DNA from 2 places in the uncultured Pelagibacterium sp. genome. Region 1 is predicted to be linked to the other one. Evidence: predicted binding sites of a transcription regulator. Region 1 holds the regulator's gene; the other holds the start of a gene.
The links. The regulator HrcA, encoded in region 1, represses chaperone genes, less so after heat shock. The targets are predictions, from matches to a motif close to GTTAGCACTCNCNNNNNGNGAGTGCTAAC.
Positions count from the first base shown of each region.

Region 1 (10,060 bases):
GACCGCATGGGCGATCACCAAGCTGTGCACGGCGCACAACGGAACGGATGGGTGACGGCGGCATTGGTATGGCGAACTGACCGGGTCGATAGCCGCGCCATGTGGCTCCAGTCCCGGCCTATTATCAACAAGCAGATCGACGCGAACGAGGGCGCGGCCGATGGGCCGCTGCCTTGTTTTTCGTTCAGGCGGCGATTTGAGATTTTTGGAGACCACACGATGTTACAGAGAAAGGACGCCCCGCTCATCCTTGTCGTCGAAGACGAGCCTCTGGTTCGTCTCGATATCACGCTGGCCATGGTCGATGCCGGATTTTCCGTGATCGAGGTGCCCGACGCCGAACAGGCTCTCGAACTGCTCGAGACGCGCGGTTCGATCGGGCTGGTGTTTACCGATGTCGAATTGGCCGGTGCGCTCAGCGGGTTCGATCTGGCCAACGCTGTCAAGGAACGCTGGCCACACATTCCGGTGCTGGTGACGTCGGGCCGCGCTGCCCCGCGTGCCGATATCGCCGACAGTTTCATTGCCAAACCCTACGACACCAGCGCGGTCATTTCCCAAGCACGGGCACTGGCCGCCTGATCCACAGGCTGCATGGCCGGATAGAAAAATCTGTGCCCCGGAGGCCACGCTTCCGGGGCTTTCGGTTTTGTTAACCAGGCTTGTGAGGGGAGCGTTAAGGAGAATTGGGTCAATACAATTTGAGATAGATTTTCCCAAATTGCCGAGTTTTCCGCTCCATGCCCCTGCCGCGTTTTTTCCGCTCGCCCAAGCTGACCAAGACGATCCTGCCGCTTGCGGCCGGTCTCGCCCTCGTCGGGGTGCTGGCCGCCTGCGGGGCCAATTACTATCCCGCCAAGGGCGACAACAAGCCCCATCCGGGCGTGGCGCGCGCCCATTCGCTGCCCATCCACGGCATCGATGTATCGCGCCACCAGGGCAATATCGACTGGCGGGCCGTGGCGCAGGCGGGAACGCGCTTTGCCTATATCAAGGCCACCGATGGCGGGGACTATCTCGACCCCAATTTCCGCACCAATTGGGATCGGGCCCGGGCTGCCGGCATTCCACGCGGGGCGTATCATTTCATCTACTGGTGCCGTCCGGCCTCCGAACAGGTTGCCTGGTTTGCCGCCAATGTTCCGGCCGAAGCCGACGCGCTGCCGCCGGTGCTCGATCTCGAGTGGAACAATGGCTCGTCGTGCAAGCACGACCTGACCCGCGAAGAAGTGCTCGACAAGGTGCGCGTTCTTCTGGCCGGCATGGAGGCCCATACGGGCAAGGTGCCGGTGATCTATACCGACATCAATTTCCACCGCGACGTGCTTGAAGGGGTCCAGATCGATAACCCGATGTGGCTGCGTTCGGTGGCCGCCGAGCCCCATGAGCGCTATTCGAACCGCCCCTTTACTTTCTGGCAGTACACACAGACCGGAACGGTGCCGGGCATCCGCACGGAAGTGGACCGCAATGCCTGGTTTGGGTCGGAAAGCGACTGGATTCAGTTCTTTTTGACCGGGTGCGACCCCCGCACCTATATGCGCCTCGCGGGTCAGGGCCGGTGCGCGCCGCTCAAATAGTTTTTTCTGGAAACGCTCCGAATCAGCCCGATCCGCCCAGAATCCCGCTGCTGCTGATGCCGTCGAAAACGAATTGGACGGCCAATGCAGTCAGAAGAATCCCGACGACACGGGAAACCACGGACATGCCGGTGAGGCCCAGAATGCGCTGAATGGGAATGGCGATAAGAAGTGCCAGCCAGGCGAGGGCGAGAGTCGCGACAAGCGCGGCGATCACGATCCAGAATTCGAGATCGGTGTTGGCACCGGTGGTCAAAAGGATCACGGCCGAAATTGAGCCGGCCCCGGCCAGAAGCGGCATGGCAAGGGGAAAGACCGAAATATCGGTCCGCGACATCCCTTCTGCCTCTTCTTCGGACGTGGTGCCGGTGGCGCCCGAATGGCGGGCAAACACCATGTCGATCGCGATCAAAAGCAGCAGGATGCCGCCGGCCACCCGCAGGGCCGGCAGGGTGATGCCGAAGATTTCGAGGATGGCGTTACCGGCAAAGGCAAAGAACAGCAGGATGCCGGTGGCGATCAGAACGCCGCGCGAGGCGAAGACGAAGCGCTGTCTGGCGGTATTGTTGCGCGTCAGTCCGGCGAAGATGAAGGCGATGTCGGCAACGCCGATCGTCGCAAAGAAAGTGGCAAACGCCACGAGAAAATTGCCCGACATCGTCCCGGCCCCCAATGTGCCGCTGTTCCACGTGAATCAGCGTCGACCATACCGGGGGCCGAAGCGCTTGACTACCGGCGGCTTTCGATGGCGTCCCAGACCATGACCGCGATGTCGGGACCGCCGAAGCGCTTGACCTCGCGGATGCCGGTGGGGGAGGTCACGTTGATTTCGGTCAGATAGCCGCCGATCACGTCGATGCCGACAAAGATCAGGTCGCGCTTTTTGAGTTCGGGGCCGATGATCTCGCAGATCTCGTGCTCGCGCGCCGTGAGCTCCGAAAGCTCGGGCCGCCCCCCCACATGCATGTTGGATCGCGACTCGCCCTCGGCGGGGATGCGGTTGAGACCGGCCACCGGCTTGCCATCGACCAGAATGATGCGTTTGTCGCCCTTGCGCACATCGGGAAGATAGCGCTGGATCATGAAGGGTTCGCGGAAGCTCGCGTTGAACATTTCCAGCAGCGAGCCGAGGTTCTCATCGCCCTCGCGGATGCGGAACACGCCGGCGCCGCCATTGCCGAACAGCGGCTTTAAAATGATGTCGCCGAATTCTTTGCGGAAATCGCGGATCTCGGTTTCATCGCGCGTGATCAGCGTATCGGGCATCAGCTCGGGGAAGCTGGTAACGAGGATTTTTTCGGGCGCATTGCGCACCTCTTTGGGGTGATTGACCACCAAGGTCTCGGGATGCACCAGCTCGAGCATGTGGGTGGTGGTTATATAGTTCATGTCGAAGGGCGGGTCCTGGCGCAGCAGGATCACGTCGAACGTGGTCAGATCGGTTTTCCGCCAGTCTTCGAGCTTGAAGTGGAGGCCCTTTTCCCTGTCGTCGACTTTGACCCTGTGCACGCGCGCCGTCACCGTGCTGCCGCGCTGGGCGAGGGTGGAGGGCGTATAATAAGACAGCGTATGACCGCGCGCCTGTGCCTCGAGCATCAGAGCAAAGCTGGAATCGCCAGGCGGGTTGATGGCGTCGATGGGGTCCATCTGTACGGCGACGGAAAGGGACATGAAAAGATCCTCAAAGAAAAGCGTCAGGCGGTAAAGGCATTGACCAGATGGTGCGGCCAGCGTCCCGGTGCAAGCGTTATCACGTCGAAACGGAAATCATAGGTTTGATAGGCGGGGTGCGACGACTGAAACCATTCGGCGCAGCGCACGATGCGGGCGGTGTTGACCGAAGCGAGCGCCTGGTCGCGGGCGAGGGCATTGCCGGAGCGCTGCTTGACCTCGATGAAAACCACGGTGCGGCCCCTTCTGGCAACGATATCGATTTCGCCGACCGGGGTTTTGTAGCGCGTGGCAACGATACTGTAGAGCTTGAGACGCAGCAGCCAGCCCGCAAGCGTTTCCGCCGACCGCCCGGCGCGCTCGGCCCGGCGGCGCGGATCAGGCTTTGGCCTTGAGGGCGAGGGCGGCATCGTAAACCTGTTTGCGTTTGAGACCGAACTGGACGGAGATCAGATCGACGGCGGCGCGTAGCGGCATCTGGGCCATCGCTTCGTCCAGCGCCGCTTCCCAATCGCCACCCGCCTGTGGTGCTGTTCCGTCCGAGCCGGCAACCAGGATTACGGCTTCGCCCTTGGTCTCTTCGGCAAAGGTTTCGGCCAGATCGGACAAAGTGCCGGTTTCGAAGCGCTCGAAGCGCTTGGTGAGTTCGAGCGCCACGACCGCCTGCCTCTCGGGGCCAAGGGCTTGGGCCATGTCAGCCAGCGCCGCACCGAGGCGGCGGGGCGATTCGTAAAACACCAGCGTTTCAGGGCGAGCGATGAGCGGGGAGAGCGCATTGGTGCGCTGGCCGGTCTTGGAAGGCAGAAAACCGAAGAACGCAAAGGAATCGGTAGGCAGGCCCGCGCCGGTGAGCGCAGCCAAAAGAGCCGAAGGGCCGGGCACGGGAAAGATATCGATGCCGGCTTCGCGCGCCGCGCGGACCAAGGGAAAGCCCGGATCGGACAACAAGGGGGTTCCGGCGTCCGAGATCAAGGCGATTGCCCTGCCTTGGCCGATCTGATCGAGGATCGAATCGATGCGGGCGCGTTCATTGTGCTCGTGCAGAGCGGTGCGGGGGGTTTTTATGCCATAGGCATCGAACAGCCGGGCCGAATGACGGGTATCCTCGCATAAGACGAGATCGGCTCCGGCCAGTATATCGAGGGCGCGCAGAGTGATGTCGCGCAGATTGCCGATCGGGGTGGCCACCGGATAGAGGCCGGGCGCCGGGCTTTGAACGAAGACGCGGTGGCCCGATATCTGGTAGGATTTGTCCTGGCTCACGCTTGCCCCTTGGATTGACGCCCTTCTTTTACCATCGCAAGGGGGTTTGTCGAGGCGGGCGGTGGTTCTGTCCGGCGCGAATCAGAGACAGGATCTACGGCGGGGCACAGGGAAAGGGAGTGGGGTTGCAGCACATGTGGACACGGGCACTGTTGAGCGTTGTCCTATTGTTGGCGGTTGCCGCCTGCTCGACGGGCCAGACGGGCATGACGGCCCCGGGCCTTGCCCAGCCCACCGCTCCAGCCGGGCCGGTGCTGGCGCCGGCGCAGGGTGAAATCATCGGCACCGGGCCTGTGCGGGTGGCACTGATCCTGCCGCTTTCGGGCAACACGGGAGCGGTCGGGCGGGCCATGCTCAATGGCGCGCGGCTGGCCATGGACGAAACCGTCCGGACCGGAGGCCAGCACATTCATGTTGTGGTCAAGGATTCAGGCCCCGGCCCGGAAACGGCGCGCACCGCGACCCAGCAGGCGCTGGCCGAGGGGGCCGAACTGATTCTGGGTCCGTTGACCGCCGATGCCGTCGGGCTGGCGGGCGCGATCGCCAAATCCTACGACACCCCGCTGATCGGGTTTTCCTCCACTGCGAGCGTGGCCACCGATGGGGTCTATCTGCTTAGCGTATTGCCCGAAGCCGAGATCATGCGGGCCCTCACCTACGCACGGGCACAGGGCCGCAACACGATTGCCGCGATCATTCCCGATACCCCACTGGGCAACGCTCAGGCCGACGCTCTGCGACTGGCGGCAGGAGAAGCCGGCATGCAGATCGTTGCGATTGAAATGTTCGATGGCGAAGCACGGGCCCGAACCGCCGTCGAACGTCTCGCCCCGGCCATGCGCTCCAACCTGGTCGATACGCTCTATATTCCCGATCGCGCCACGGCGCCCAGTTTCGGCATATTGCTCGATGCGGCCCGGCTGCCGCGTGAGCGGGTGCTGATCGTGGGATCGGCAGACTGGGAGGGTGACGCAGCCATTCTCAACCAGCCCTTTCTGGCCGGCGCTGTCTATCCGGCAATCGATCCGGCGGGGCTTGAGGCGCTGACGCCGATCTATCGTTCGCGGTTCGGCGGCGAGCCGCATCAGTTGACGACCCTGGCCTATTCGGCGGTGCTGCTTGCCAACACGCCCAGCCTGAGCCTTGCAATGCCACCTTACGGGACCGGTCTGGTTTCACCAGCAGGGTTCACGGGGCGCGACGGGCCGTTCCGGCTCCATTTCGACGGGCGCGGAGAATATGGGCTGGTCATGCGGCAAGTGGGCGCGCAAGGCGCCGTCACCATCGACGCAGCCCGGCTGGGCGGCCTGCCGCTGGCTTCGAGCGGCGGAGCGAGCATTGATGCGGGCATTCCGCCGGCGGCGGAATTTCGCTAGGCGGCCAGATCGGCCACCACCGCATCGAGCACCGGCCAGCCCTTGTCGGTCACCCGCAGGCGGCCATTGGGAAGGGTTTCGATGAAGCCGATGGATTTGAGGAAATCGATCTGGGTGGCGGTGAGCGCGCGGCGGGCGAGGGCCTGATAGCGGGCCGGATCGATGCCTTCACGCAATCTCAGGCCCATGACGAGATATTCGTCGCCTTCCTCGTCCCAGGTCAGGGTATCGTCGGTGACCAGCCCATCGCCGGTCTCGATGACCTTTTCCCACCATTTGAACGGCATTTTTTCCGCCGCCGTGGCGTGGCGGGCGCCGCCCATGATCAGCCGGCCATGGGCGCCCGGGCCGATGCCGGCATATTCGCCATAGCGCCAATAGATCAGGTTATGCCGGCTTTCCTGACCGGGGCGGGCGTGGTTGGAAATCTCATAGGCGGGCAGACCGTAGGACGCCGTCAAGTCCTGGGTCATTTCGAACATGTCGGCGGAAAGGTCTTCAGACGGCATTTTCAGTTTGCCGGCGTTGAACAGGTCGAAATAGCGCGTGCCCGATTCGATGGTGAGCTGGTAGAGCGAAAGATGGCCTTCCGAGAGCGCCAGGGCCTCGGTGAGCTCGTCTTCCCACTGGCCCAGCGTCTGGTCGGGGCGGGCATAGATGATATCAAAGCTCGAGCGATCGAAGATCGATTGCGCCAGCCGCACGGCGGCCACCGCATCCTCGACCGAATGCAGCCGCCCCAGGCGGGCCAGCGGCTCGGGGCGCAGCGATTGTACGCCCAAAGACACGCGATTGACCCCGGCGGCGCGATACCCGCGGAAGCGCTCGGCTTCGACCGAGGTGGGGTTGGCTTCTAGGGTGATTTCGACCGTGTCGGCGACCTGCCAATTTTTAGCGATGGCATCAAGAATTGTGCCGACCGAAGCCGGCTTCATCAGCGAAGGCGTGCCGCCGCCGAAAAATATCGATTCGACCAGCCGCTCGGGCGCCCGCCGCGCGGTGGTCTCGATCTCTTTAACATAAGCGCTAACGAAGCTGTCTTCGTCGAACTTGCCGTGGTGAACATGGGAATTGAAGTCGCAATAGGGACATTTGGCCGCGCAGAACGGCCAATGGATATAGATCCCGAATGCATTATTGGCGCTCAAAGCACGTCCTTCACGAATTTGGCAAAGGCGCGGGCGCGATGGGACAGGCCTTCCTTGCCAGGGGCCCAGGAATGTTTTTCCTCGGCGCTCATCTGGCCGAACGTTTTCTCATATCCATCGGGCTTGAACATGGGGTCATAGCCGTGCCCCGAATCCCCGACGGGCGGCCAGACCAGCGTGCCGGGCGCCAGCCCCTCGAAAATCATGTCGGTACCGTCGGGTAGGGCGAGGCAGAGGACGGCATTGAACTGGGCCGTGCGTTGATCGGGCTCGGTCGCGCCCTTTTCGACGAGCAGATCCTGCACCTTTTGCATGGCGTTGGTGAAATTGCGCGGCACACCGGCCCAGTCGGCGGTGTAAACCCCGGGCTGGCCGTCGAGCGCGTCGACCGAAATGCCCGAATCGTCGGAAAGGGCGATCTCGCCTGTGGCTTTCGCGGCTGCATGGGCTTTGAGGCGCGCATTCTCGATGAATGTGGTGCCGGTTTCTTCAGGCTCAGGCAGGCCCAGATCGCCGGCCGAGACGATATCGAGGCCGAAGTCTTTCAGCATGTCCTGAAATTCGACCAGCTTGCCCTTGTTGTGGGTGGCCAGAACCAGCCGGTCGCCGCGCTTGAGCCTGATGGTCATGACGCCCCCAACACGGCGCGCTGGAGTTCGACCAGTTCGGCGATGCCTTTCTGGGCAAGCCCGATCAGTTCGGCCAGCTCCTGGGTGGAAAAGGGCTCGGCTTCGGCCGTCCCCTGGATTTCGACGAACTTGCCCGAGCCGGTCAGAACGAAATTGGCGTCGGTATCGGCCTCGCTGTCTTCGAGATAATCGAGATCAAGCACCGGGGTGCCGCGATAGACACCGCACGAGACGGCAGCCACATGGTCGCGGATCGGATCGCCCTTCAACAGCGAGCGTTCCTTCATCCAGAAGACCGCTTCCGAGAGTGCAACAAAGGCGCCGGTGATCGACGCTGTGCGCGTGCCGCCATCGGCTTCAAGCACGTCGCAGTCGAGAACGATCTGGTTTTCGCCCAAAGCCTGCATGTCGACAACGGCACGCAGGGAGCGCCCGATCAGACGCTGGATCTCCTGGGTGCGGCCCGATTGTTTGCCCGCGGTCGCCTCGCGGCGGGTGCGCGAGCCGGTGGCACGGGGCAGCATGCCGTATTCGGCCGTCACCCAACCAAGACCCTGTCCGCGCCGCCAGGGCGGAAGCGAGGTCTCGACGCTGGCGGTGCACAGAACGCGGGTGCGCCCGAATGCAACGAGGCACGAGCCCTCCGCCTGCGGCGCGACGCCCCGTTCAATCGTTACATCGCGCATCTGATCGCTTGCCCGTCCGCTTGGCCGCATAAAAACTGTCTTCCCGGTGTCTGTTGGCTGATATGGTTACCAGCCTCTTAACCGTTCGAGAAGGCCGGAACAAGCGCGCCTCACTTGGCGGTACCCTGGTTTTCTCCTACTTAGTTAATGGCAATCGAAACAAAGACAGCTTGCCGCGCCCCGGCATGGCATCTTGAGTGGGTCGCGCGGTCGAACCGAAAAAACCTGCAACTTTTTCTGACCGCGCTCCGGAATGGTGAATATGGACAGAAACACGATAAATTCGTCAGAATTTTTAGAGGCACTTTCGACACGCAGTCAGGACATCTTCCGGCGGCTGGTCGAGCGTTATCTGGAAACCGGCGAACCCATCGGGTCGCGGGCCATTTCCAAGATGCTCGACATGCAGCTTTCCCCGGCCTCGGTGCGCAATGTGATGGCCGATCTCGAGGAGCTGGGCCTGATTGCCGCGCCGCACACTTCGGCGGGGCGGGCTCCCACCCAGGAGGGGTTGCGGTTTTTCGTCGACGCCATGCTCGAAGTGGGGGCCGTGGACGAAACCGAGCGCGACCAGATCTCGCGCACCGTTTCGGGTGGAAGCCGGTCGGGACGGGTCGAGGACCTGCTCAACGAAGCGAGCGCCCTGCTTTCAGGCCTTTCGCACGGCGCGGGCATGGTCATTGCCGCAAAGGCCGACATGGTGCTCAAGCATGTCGAATTCGTCCGGCTCGATCCTGAGCGGGCCATGGCCATTCTTGTGGGAGAAGACGGACAGGTCGAAAACCGCATCATCGCCCTGCCGCCGGGGCTGACGGCGAGCGCCCTGACCCAGGCGTCCAATTTTCTCGCCCATCATATCGTGGGCAAGACGCTGCAGCAGGCGCGCGATTCGATCCGCCAGCAATCGGAAAACCAGCGCGCCGAACTCGATGCCATCGCGCAACGGCTTGTGGATTCCGGGCTCGCCTCGATGATCGAGGCCGATACGTCCGCTCCGACGCTGATCGTGCGGGGCCGGGCCAACCTGATCGATGACACGATGGCGTCCGACGATCTGGCCCGGGTGCGCCAATTGTTCGACGAGATCGAAACCAAGCAGGGGTTGATCGATCTGTTGAACGATGCGGAAACCGCCCAGGGGGTGCGCATCTTTATCGGTTCGGAAAACAAGCTGTTTTCGCTCTCGGGCTCGTCGGTCGTGCTTTCGCCCTACAAGGACGCCAATGACAAGGTTGTGGGGGTGCTGGGGGTTATCGGGCCGACACGGCTCAATTATGCGCGCATCGTCCCGGTAGTCGATTACACGGCGCATGTGGTTTCAAAGCTGATTTCGCGAAAGGGCGAGCTTTAGGGCCTGTCAGGCTCGAGCTTTGATTTGTCGGCTTTTTGCCACGAGGCTTGAAAAATTTCCGCCCTTGGCCGATATGGCAGCCAAGCTTAATTTCCCCAATCGTTGAAAGAGCAATGATGAGCGACGACAACACGACGCCAGAGCCGAACGACGACATCGATCCGCGCCCCGACGCCGAAGAGGCCGAAGCGGTTTCCACCGAGCCGACGGCTGAAGAGCGCATTGCCCAGCTCGAGGCCGAAAAGGACCAGCTGCGTGACCAGGTGCTGCGCACCGCCGCTGAAATGGACAATCTGCGCAAGCGCACCGAGCGTGAAGTTTCCGACACGCGCTCTTATGCCATTGCCGGGTTTGCC
Region 1 covers NZ_CAXAXY010000082.1:1,798-11,857, forward strand. The annotation lists gene AACZ55_RS12490 (response regulator) at 220-582, shown strand; gene AACZ55_RS12495 (GH25 family lysozyme) at 741-1,580, shown strand; gene AACZ55_RS12500 (MarC family protein) at 1,603-2,238, opposite strand; gene gshB (glutathione synthase) at 2,310-3,251, opposite strand; gene AACZ55_RS12510 (YraN family protein) at 3,275-3,661, opposite strand; gene rsmI (16S rRNA (cytidine(1402)-2'-O)-methyltransferase) at 3,630-4,514, opposite strand; gene AACZ55_RS12520 (penicillin-binding protein activator) at 4,649-5,890, shown strand; gene hemW (radical SAM family heme chaperone HemW) at 5,887-7,038, opposite strand; gene rdgB (RdgB/HAM1 family non-canonical purine NTP pyrophosphatase) at 7,035-7,667, opposite strand; gene rph (ribonuclease PH) at 7,664-8,383, opposite strand; gene hrcA (heat-inducible transcriptional repressor HrcA) at 8,616-9,704, shown strand; gene grpE (nucleotide exchange factor GrpE) at 9,818-10,060, shown strand, end outside.

Region 2 (11,142 bases), on a different contig from region 1:
GCCGGCGAGAATGAAGATGAGGGCCAGAAAGATGCGGCCCACAGTCGGTAGATAGGTTTGAAGCGCGTTCATGGTCTTTGCGTCCAGTATCCGATTTGCGATGACCGGACACTGCCGCATGACCACCGTTTGAAAAATCCACCTGTCACCGACAGATTGTTCGCCAATCAATATACAGTAGCGGCGCCCCCAGCATCGATCCGGTTGCAAACCGCCCCGCTTCGTGCCAGCAAGCGCCACCACGCAACGACGAGTCCTTTCCGTGTACGATATCTGGGTCCTTGTGGCGCTGGGCGGCGTCAGCGTCATCGCCGGCTTTGTCGATGCCGTTGCCGGCGGCGGCGGCCTGATCACCATCCCTGCGCTGCTCTGGGCCGGCCTGCCGCCATTGGGCGCCATCGCCACCAACAAGGCCCAATCGATCGTCGGCACCACGATGGCCGCCTGGACCTATTGGCGCCAGGGCTACGTCTCGATCCTGTCGCTGGTCCCCGCCATCGGCGCGGCCTTCGCCGGTTCGCTTTTCGGCGCCATCGTCGTCAAGCAGGTCGATACCTCCGCTCTTGAGATCCTTGTCCCGGTCGCCGTGATCGCCGTCGCGCTCTATTTCACCTTCTCGCCCTCGATCAGGGACATCGATGGCGCCGCCCGCCTCAAATTTGCAACCTTCGTTCCCGCCTTCGCCTTCGTGATCGGCTTTTACGATGGCCTTTTCGGCCCCGGCACCGGCTCGTTCTTCATGCTGGCCTTCGTCGCCCTGTTCGGCCTCTCGGCAGCCCGCGCCTCGGCCCACACCAAGATTCTCAACGTCGTCTCCAACCTCGCTGCCTTGATCTTTTTCATCATCGCCGGAGACGTCGTCTGGCCAGTGGCGATCGTCATGGCCACAGGCCAGATCCTCGGCGGCTACCTCGGCGCCGTCACCGGCATCCGCTACGGCGCCAAAATCATCCGCCCCCTGGTGATCGTCGTCTCGATCATCCTCGCAATAAAGCTGCTCTTTTTCCCCTGAGTCGTACGGTGTGCAAGCCTGCTTTGCAGGCGCCGACAAAGCCGTGCCAGGCAAAAAGCGAACGGGAAGTTCCAAACGAAAAGGGCAGCGCCGAAGCACTGCCCTTCCCGTTCGAGACCCTGGAGAGGTCCCAATTCTTTTTCTTTAAGGCGCAAAGAGCGCCCGGCCATCGTTGGCCGCGCCCGCGCAGGGCCAGCATTCGGCCCAGCGCGGTTTTAGCGCTTCGGGCCGAATGCGGTACGGCCCGTGAGCGAAATGGATTCCTTAGAAATCCATGCCGCCCATGCCGCCCATGCCGCCACCGCCGCCGGGCATGGCGGGTGCGTCGTCCTTTGGAAGCTCGGCGATCATCGCTTCGGTGGTGACCAGAAGGCCGGCAACCGAGGCAGCGTCTTCAACAGCGGTGCGCACGACCTTGACGGGATCGATGATGCCCATCTGGATCATGTCGCCATATTCACCCGTCTGGGCGTCATAGCCGAAGGTGTCGGACGCATTGTCGAGGATCTTGCCCACAACGACCGAACCTTCACTGCCCGCATTGTTGGCGATCTGACGGATCGGTTCCTGCAGCGCGCGCTTGACGATGGCGATACCGGCCTGCTGGTCGGCATTGGCACCCTTGACGGTGAGCGCGTTCGAGGCCCGCAGCAGCGCAACGCCACCACCGGCAACGATGCCTTCTTCAACCGCAGCGCGGGTTGCATTGAGCGCGTCGTCGACGCGGTCCTTGCGTTCTTTCACTTCAACTTCGGTCGAACCGCCGACCTTGATCACGGCAACGCCACCGGCCAGCTTGGCCAGACGTTCCTGAAGCTTTTCCTTGTCGTAATCGGACGAGGTTTCTTCGATCTGCGCCTTGATCTGGTTGACACGGCCTTCGATGTCGTCCTTGGAGCCCGAACCATCGACGATGGTGGTGTTTTCCTTGGTGATCTCGACGCGCTTGGCGGTGCCCAGCATGTCGGTGGTCACGTTCTCGAGCTTGATGCCGAGGTCTTCGGAAATCACCTGGCCACCGGTCAGGATGGCGATGTCTTCGAGCATGGCCTTGCGGCGATCGCCGAAGCCCGGTGCCTTGACGGCAGCGACCTTGAGACCGCCACGCAGGCGGTTGACCACGAGAGTGGCAAGCGCTTCGCCTTCAACGTCTTCTGCAATGATGAGCAGCGGACGGTTGGACTGAACCACGCTTTCGAGAACGGGCAGCAGAGCCTGCAGGTTCGAAAGCTTCTTTTCGTGCAGCAGGATGAGCGGATCGTCGAGCTGAGCGACCATCTTTTCGGTGTTGGTCACGAAATAGGGCGAAAGGTAACCGCGGTCGAACTGCATGCCTTCGACGACATCGAGTTCGGTTTCTGCGGTCTTGGCTTCCTCGACGGTGATGACACCCTCGTTGCCGACCTTCTGCATGGCGTTGGCGATCATGTCGCCGATGGCCTTTTCGCCATTGGCCGAGATCGTGCCGACCTGGGCGACTTCGCTGGTGTTGGAGATCTTGACGGCTTTCGAGGCCAGGTTCGAGATCACTTCGGTCACGGCCAGGTCGATGCCGCGCTTGAGATCCATCGGGTTCATGCCGGCAGCGACGGCCTTGACGCCTTCGTTGACGATCGACTGAGCCAGAACGGTCGAAGTCGTGGTGCCGTCGCCGGCGATGTCATTGGTCTTGGAGGCCACGGTGCGCAACATCTGGGCGCCCATGTTTTCGAACTTGTCTTCGAGTTCGATTTCCTTGGCAACGGTCACGCCGTCCTTGGTGATGCGCGGTGCGCCGAACGACTTTTCGATGACCACGTTGCGGCCCTTGGGACCGAGCGTCACCTTGACCGCATTGGCCAGGATGTTGACGCCGCGCAGCATCTTGTCGCGGGCTTCGGTCGAGAATTTGACTTCTTTGGCAGCCATTTAATTCTGCTCCTTGCAAAAAATGAAAAAGGGCATCCGAAGGTTTTGGGGGCGCTTCCAACCGGAAGCGCGTCCGGATTAACCTTCGATCACGCCCATGATGTCGGACTCTTTCATGATCAGCAGGTCTTCGCCGCCAACCTTGACTTCGGTGCCGCTCCACTTGCCAAACAAGACGCGGTCGCCTTCCTTGACGTCGAGCGGAACGACCTTGCCATTGTCGTCGCGGGCTCCGGCGCCGACGGAAACGATAACGCCCTCGGAGGGTTTTTCCTTGGCGGTGTCTGGAATGATGATGCCGCCAGCGGTCTTGGATTCGCTGTCGACGCGGCGGACCACAACGCGGTCATGCAGGGGACGGAAGCTCATAGTCGCTCCTTTGGAACGTGAAGTTGAGATGCAATTTCCTCCGCTATTAGCACTCTAACGTCGGGAGTGCTAGCAGCATATGGTGCAGATAGGAGAGGGGGGTGCGGGAGTCAAGAATGCCGCACGCAAAAAATTTTGCATCGCGGACAGGGGCTTGTTATGCCGTTGCGCGATTTGCATGCCAGCCGTTCATGCGGACATAAAAAGACGAGACGATGACAGAATTGGAAAATATGTCCGCACGAGATTGGATTCCGCCGACCCTGTCGGTCATCGTCCCCACCTTCAATGAACGCGACAACATTGCCCCGCTCATCGAAAAGCTCGAGGCGGCGCTGGCAGGCATCAGCTTTGAAGTCATCATCGTCGATGACAACAGCCCGGACGGCACCGCCGATCTGGCCAAGCAGATCGCAGCGCAAAAGCCCCATGTCAGATGTATTCACCGTATCGGTCGGCGCGGCCTGTCATCGGCCTGCATCGAAGGCATGGCATCCTCGGCGGCAGAATTTGTGGCCGTGATCGATGCCGACCATCAGCACGACGAAACGATTCTGACCCAGATGCTCGACCAGGCCCGCGCCGGGGCCGACATTGTCGTTGGCTCACGCTACACGGGGGAGGGCAGTTCCCAGGATGGTTTTTCCGCCAGCCGTCAGAAGGGGTCCGAACTGGCAACCCGGCTTTCGGGCATTCTCACCGGCAAGGCCCTGTCCGATCCGATGAGCGGCTTTTTCCTGCTGCGCCGGTCGCTGTTCAATGAAATCGTCCCGCGCCTGTCGCGCGAAGGCTTTAAGATCCTGCTCGACATCATCGCCACGGGCAACCGCCAACTGGGGCGCAAGCTGACGATCACCGAGGTGCCCTACACCTTCCGCCCGCGTTTTGCCGGCGAAAGCAAGATGAGCGCCCTGGTCGTCGCCCAGTTTCTCGGGCTCATCGTGTCGCAGATTTCCCGTGGCATCCTGCCCACCAGCTTTCTTCTGTTTTCGCTGGTTGGCGCGTCGGGCGTTGTGGTGCATCTTTCGGTGCTGACATTTGTCTTCGAAGTTCTCGACTTCAACTTCGCCAACAGCCAGTTGGCGGCAACGCTGGTGGCCATGACCACCAACTACCTGCTCAACAACGAATTGACCTACGCCGACAAGAAACTGACGGGCTCTCGCTTCTGGACCGGGCTGCTCAGTTTCTATCTGGTCTGCAGCTTCGGCACGCTCGCCAATGTCTCGGTGGCCAGCGTGCTGTTTGAAACCCACATGGCCAATTTCATCGTCGCCGGGGTGGCCGGCGCGGTGATGAGCGTGGTCTTCAACTACGCGGTCACCCGCATTTTTACCTGGCGGTGAACCCATGACCTTGCGTGATCGCATCGGCCCTTTCTCGCCCGCTCAGGCCACTCTGATCCTCATCGCCGTCACTCTGGTCCTGCGCATGATCGGTGGCGCGGTGGTCGGCTGGGGCACGGGAGAGGCCTATTATCTTGCCTCGGCCCGCCAGTTTCACCTGAGCTATTTCGACCAGCCGCCTGTCTCGCTCTGGACCATCTGGGCAACGCTGCAATTGACCGGATCGGACAACCTGCTGATCATCCGGCTGCCTTTCATCGTGATGTTCGCCGTCTCGACCTGGCTGGTCTTTGACATTGTCCGGCGCATCCATTCCCCGCTCGGCGGCTTTTTTGCAGCACTGATCGTCAATGCCTGCGTGCTGTTTTCGCTCTCCGTCGGCTCATGGACACAGCCCGATGCCCCCATGGTCTTGTTCTGGCTCGCAACGATCCGCGTTCTGATCGAGATATTCTTCGGCAAGGGCGCCCAGCGGCCGTTTCTCTACTGGAGCCTTGCCGGGTTATTTCTCGGGCTGACATTTCTTTCGAAATATCACGCGGTCTTCCTCGTGGCCGGCACGGGCCTGTTCATTCTCGCCAATTCCACCCAGCGCCGCTGGCTCACCCATCGCGCGCCATGGCTGGCTCTGCTGATCGCTCTGGCCATCTTCTCGCCCGTCCTGGTCTGGAACGCGCAGAACGATTGGGTGTCCTTCGGCTTCCAGGGGGGCAGGGCGCTGGCCGAATCCGGTTTGCGCTGGGACGGATTGATCCGCATGATCTGGGGGCAGCTCCTTTACATGGTTCCCTGGCTGGCGCTGCCCGCGCTCTATGTCGGCGTTCGCGCCCTGGGCGCGGGGGCTCGCGGACAGTTTCCCTCGGGCGCCGAGCCGGGGGCGGCGGCGCTCTTTGCCTATATCGGCTGGCCCGTCGTCATCTTTTTCACAATCGTTGCGCTGTGGTCAGACACCCAGTTCCATTTCCATTGGCAGGCACCGGGCTATCTGATGCTGTTCATGCTCATGGGCGCCTGGGCAGCCGATCGGGACGGCAAGGCCGTCTGCGCCTGGCTGTTCGGCTCGGCCATCGCCACGCTGGTCATTCTTTCGCTGCTCGTGTCCCACGCGGCAACCGGATGGGCTCGCGCCGTGTTCCCGGGCGATTGGGAAGACCCGACGGCACTGCAACTGCCATGGACCGAACTGGGCGAGGCGCTCGATGACCTTGGCGCCTTCGGGCAGGGCGAACTGTTCGTCGCCGGCACCAACTGGATCGATTGCGGCTACATCGACACGCAGGTCTCGGGCCGCTTGCCATTGGCCTGTTTCGGCAGCGATCCCCGCAATCTCGAATTCAATTTCGACAGGCAGGCCCACACCGGCTGGAACGCCTATGTCGTTGCCCAGACCCCCAACGCCGATCGCGTGCCCAACGCCCATTCGGACAGCTTTGAGAGCATCGAACATCTCGGAACCATATCCATTGAGCGCAATGGTGTAATAGAGTTGGGCAATATCCAGCTCTATTACGCTCAGGGGTACAGACCCCGGTAAGAAAGACCGCCGCTCGCGTTGTAAGCTGCTACGCCGCTCCCGCCCGCTCCCAGCCCAGCCGCTTGCGATAGATCGTCGAGGGGCTGATCTCCAGCGCCGCGGCGGCGCGGGCGATGTTGCCGCCGAATGCGCCAAGCGCGTCCTCGATGATCTTTTGCTCCTGCTGCCACATGGGCAGGATATCGGGCACCGATCCATTCGAGAGCACGGCAACCTCAAAGGCATCGCGCGATTCGATATCGGCCGCCAGCGCCATCTGAGCCGTCACCATGCCGCCATCGAACATCACGACGATCCGGCGCACCAGATTTTGCAGCTGGCGCACATTGCCCGGCCATTCGCGCGCCACGAACAGATTGGCGACATCGGGAGCAAATCCGGCAAAACCCTTGCCTTCTTCCTTGGAGAATGTCGCAAGAAAGCTCTGCGCCAGCGGCATGATATCGCCCGGCCTTTGCCGCAGGGGTGGCAGGTGGATGGGCAGCACATGCAGGCGATAGAACAGATCTTCGCGGAATTTCTTTTCGCTGACCAGTTGCATCGGATTGCGGTTGGTCGCGCAGATCACCCGCACATCGACCGGCCGGGACACCGATTCTCCCACCCGCGTAATTGTCCCGGTCTGCAAGAACCGCAGGAGCTTGGACTGCAGGGCGAGGTCCATTTCCCCGACTTCGTCGAGAAACAACGTACCGCCATCGGCCATCTCGATGGCGCCCTTGCGGTCCTCATGGGCGCCCGTATACGAGCCCTTGACCGCCCCGAACACCTCGGACTCCATCAATTCGCGCGGAATCGCGCCGGCATTGATGGCAATGAACCGCTTTTTGGCGCGCGGGCTGCGCTTGTGCAGCGCTTCGGCCGTCACTTCCTTGCCCGTCCCGCTTTCTCCGGTGATGAACACCGGGGCCGCCGAGGGCGCAATCCGCTGGATCTGGTCGTAAATCGCCTGCATCTGCGGCGTTGTCCCCACAAATCCTTCAAAGTCGGGGCGCTGTTCGGCCAGTGTGTCGCACACCATGGCCCGCGCCTTGCCGTGGCGCTGGCCCAACTCGCCCAGCCGGGAGGCCAGAACCGGCCCCGAGACCGGCAATGGCAGATAGTCATGGGCTCCCGCCCGCATGGCCGCCACCGCAAGCGAAACCGATCCGCCATCGGACAGCGCGATGATGAGCGCCCCATCGGACGCATTTGCCAGCGCACCGAACGCGGCTTCCTCATCGCCCGCAAACCCGTCCAGGCTCTCGGTTTCCGCCAAAATGACATCGAAACGTTCCGTCTTGAGGCTGCGCAGCGCCTGCGGACCGCTCGAACAGTGGACGAGCGTGATCCCGTGGCCCCATTGGCCAAAAATGGCGGACATGGTCGCACGCGCTCTCTCGGGCGAGCGCTCGATCAGCAACAGATTCACATCTGCGTCCGACGGGGTTCCATCACGCATCAGGCGGCTACTCCTTGCCAGATGAAGGCTGAACTCGATGAGCCATTATCAATCCATTAGGGTAAACAAAGGGTTGGCACCCCCCGCTTTTTAGTCGCCAGAGGGAGTGGTAAACCTTTAAATGAAAGCCGAATTTGATTCCCGCAGGGGGCATGGAGCCGGGTGCAAAATCTGGTGCTGATCTTTATCGGGGTTTGCGGCGTCGCCTTTGGCGCAGCGGCCTATTTTGCCCTCGGCTTCACCCCCATTGAAGCCGGGCTGCTGGCGCTTGTCATCATGCTGGGCGGCGCCATGCTCGAGGAGCGCAATGCCCGCCGCCGCGCCTTCCGTCGCCTCGAACAGGGCGTTGAGGAAATGGGGCGCCTTCTCGCCACCGACGCCAAGGCCGGCCAGGTTCTCAGCCAGCGCGTCAACGCCCTTGTCGATCTCGAGCTCGGCTCGCGCCTCGACGTGATCGAAGCCGACATGAGCGTTCTGGGCACCGTGGTCCGTCAGGTGGCCGAAGCGGTATCCGATCTCGAAACCGCTCAGGCTGCCTCCGCACCGGCCCTCAAGGACGACCGTGCTACAGGCTCGGGCCCCGAACCCCGCCGCGTGCCCACCATTGCCCTCGATGACGTCAAGCGCGCCCTCGACGAGGGCCGGCTGATCCACCACGCCCGCCCCATCCTCACGCTCCCCCAGCGCAAAATTCACGCTTTCGACATGGTGCCGCGCCTGCAGATCGATGGCCGCCAGCTTGTCGATCCGCCCCAATACATGCCCGTCCCCACCGGCGAGGGCACCGTCGTTTTGCGCCGCATCGACCGGCTCTGCGCCGAGGAGGCCATCCGCATCGTCCGCCGGGCGCGTTTGAGCGGCGATCCCGTCCGCCTGCTCGTCGATGTTTCCCCTGCAAGCCTGGGCGACAAGCCGGCGCTCGATCAGACCTTGAGCCTTCTTGCCGCCAACCGCGCCGTCAATTCCGATATCGTCTTTGCCCTCGATTACGAGGAATGGACCGGCCTGTCGCGCCCCCAATCGGATGGTCTGGCAACCCTCGTGCAACAGGGCGTGTTCGTCGCCCTGCGCAACGCGACGACGCTGCGCCTCGATTTTGGTGGCCTTGCCGAAAAAGGGGTGCGCTACATCGAAACCAGCGCCCACACCTTCCTCAAGACACCCGCCGCGCTCACCGATTTCCATTCATCCGACATCAATGACTATATTAAGCGCTTCGGCATCAATCTCGTCGTCACCGACCTTGAGAGCGAGAGCGAGATCCTTGCCCTGCTCGATGATGGCATAAAGCTTGCGCAAGGCCCCGTGATGGGCGAAACCGGACCCCTGCGGCCCGATCTGCGCGACGATGGCGATGACGATCTGCGCCAGGCTGCGGCGCGATAACAGAGCGCTTCCAGGATAAGTGGACACCGCTTATCCGGTTCGGAAGCGCGACCGAACACCCGAGCGCTTCCAGGATAAGTGGACACCACTTATTCGGTTCGGAAGCGCGACCGAACAAAAGACTTGAGCCAAGGAAACCCATGCCCGCTCTCACCGGCCCCACTCCCGGTCTTTCCAGCCTCGCCACACGCTATGGCGCTGTGCTGTCCGACGTCTGGGGCGTGCTGCACAATGGCGTCACCCCGCACTGGGGTGCCGTCGAGGCGCTCAGCCAATTCCGCGCCGGCGGTGGCCGCGTCGTGCTCATCACCAATGCGCCCCGGCCCGGCGCCTCGATCATCGCCCAGCTCGACGCCATGAATATCCCGCGCGATGCCTATGACGCGCTTGTGTCCTCGGGCGATGCCACCCGCACCCTGCTTGAGAACTGGCGCGGCCGCACCGTCGCCCGGGTCGGCCCTGCAGTCGATGATGTCTTGTTCGAAGGCCTCGATCTCACCTTCGGCTCCGATGAGGAAGCGACCGCCGTCGCCGTCACCGATCTCGATACCGATGACGACACCCCCGCCGATTATGCGGACCGCATGACCATCTGGAAGGCCCGCAATCTGCCCCTGATCTGCGCCAACCCCGACAAGGTGGTCGAGGAGGGGGATCGTATAGTTTATTGCGGTGGCGCGCTGGCCGATGCCTATGAGGACATCGGCGGCCGGGTGATGATGGCCGGCAAGCCCTATAACCCCATCTATGAGCAGACCAAGGCTTTGGCCGACGAGGCCGCCGGTCAGCGCTTCGAGAAAAGCCAGATTCTGGCCATCGGCGATTCCGTGCGCACCGACGCGATGGGCGCCGCCCAGTTCGGCATCGATCTCTTGTTCATCACCGGCTCGATCCACGCCGCCGAACTCGATGCCTTCAACGATCCTCCGGCCCGAAGGGTCGCCGATTTCGTCTCGGTCTCCCGCGCCAACATGGTCGGCTTCATGCCCCGGCTGGTCTGGTAGCGCCCGGAGGGCTTCCAGGAAAAAGCCTGTCCTCGACTCGATCGGGGATGGGTTCCACTTTTCCGGTTCGGAAGCGCGACAACATAAGGTCTAGAGCATGGCGCGATTCCAAGAAGAGCGGCAGACCCTGGATATAGACGCGCGTGGCTTTATCAAGGATAGACTGCCCGTCGCTCCGGTGCCGGGGCTTCCCGATATCCGGCTTCACCTTGCCGTCCCCCAGAGCGGGGTCTGGACGCTGGCGCGCGACGGCGTGCCGCCCTATTGGGCATGGTTTTGGCCCGGTGGGCTGGTTTTGGCCCGCCACATCATGGCCAATCCCGATATCGTCGCGGGTCGTACCGTCCTCGATCTGGGCACAGGCTCGGGCCTTCTCGCCATCGCGGCAGCCCTGAGCGGGGCCGACAGGATCATGGCCTGCGATACCGATGCAAATGCCATCGCCGCCGTTGCGCTCAACGCCGCCCTCAATTCGGTAACGGTCCAGACCCAACACGCCGATCTCCTCGATGGCCCCGTACCCGAGGCCGAAATCGTCCTGGTCGGCGATCTTTTTTACGAAAGCACGCTGGCCGGACGCGTCGTGGCCTTTCTCGACCGCTGCCTTTCCGCACATTGCCGGATCTATGTCGGAGACATCGGCCGCGAGCATCTGCCGCGCGATCGCATGCAGGCCCTCGGCTCCTATCCGCTGGTCGATTTTGGCGAACCCGCGACGGCAGAACCGCGCCCCGCGCAGGTCTGGCGCTATATTGGCGCAAGGGCCTGAACCTGCGCTCTTGCAATCGCACCCACAAAGAGGCAGTTTCCGCCCGACTTTGCGTGGCCTCACCCAACTCTTCCGTCAAAAAAGCGCGACGAAACGATCCAGACCAATATGACCGCAGGCAAAAATTTCGCCCGACTCGATGGCCTTTCCGCCGTCCCATCCGCTCTTAAGGGTGGTGTGGTGGCCATTGGCAATTTCGATGGTTGCCATCGCGGCCATCAGAAGGTCTTCGCCGCCGCCCGTGCCATGGCGGAAAAAAAGGGCGTGCCGGCGCTGGTCCTGACCTTCGAGCCGCACCCGCGCGACGTCTTCGCGCCGCAGCCCTTTCTGTATCGGCTGACCCATGCCGATCAGAAAGCCGCTCTTATCGAGG
Region 2 covers NZ_CAXAXY010000081.1:1,274-12,415, reverse strand. The annotation lists gene AACZ55_RS12470 (DoxX family protein) at 1-72, opposite strand, end outside; gene AACZ55_RS12465 (TSUP family transporter) at 263-1,012, shown strand; gene groL (chaperonin GroEL) at 1,277-2,920, opposite strand; gene groES (co-chaperone GroES) at 2,999-3,289, opposite strand; gene AACZ55_RS12450 (glycosyltransferase family 2 protein) at 3,523-4,635, shown strand; gene AACZ55_RS12445 (glycosyltransferase family 39 protein) at 4,640-6,169, shown strand; gene AACZ55_RS12440 (sigma-54 dependent transcriptional regulator) at 6,198-7,610, opposite strand; gene AACZ55_RS12435 (EAL domain-containing protein) at 7,773-8,996, shown strand; gene AACZ55_RS12430 (TIGR01459 family HAD-type hydrolase) at 9,137-10,000, shown strand; gene AACZ55_RS12425 (50S ribosomal protein L11 methyltransferase) at 10,098-10,769, shown strand; gene AACZ55_RS12420 (bifunctional riboflavin kinase/FAD synthetase) at 10,878-11,142, shown strand, end outside.
Region 2: the regulator HrcA is predicted to act here: its motif matches at 3,335-3,363, upstream of groES (co-chaperone GroES).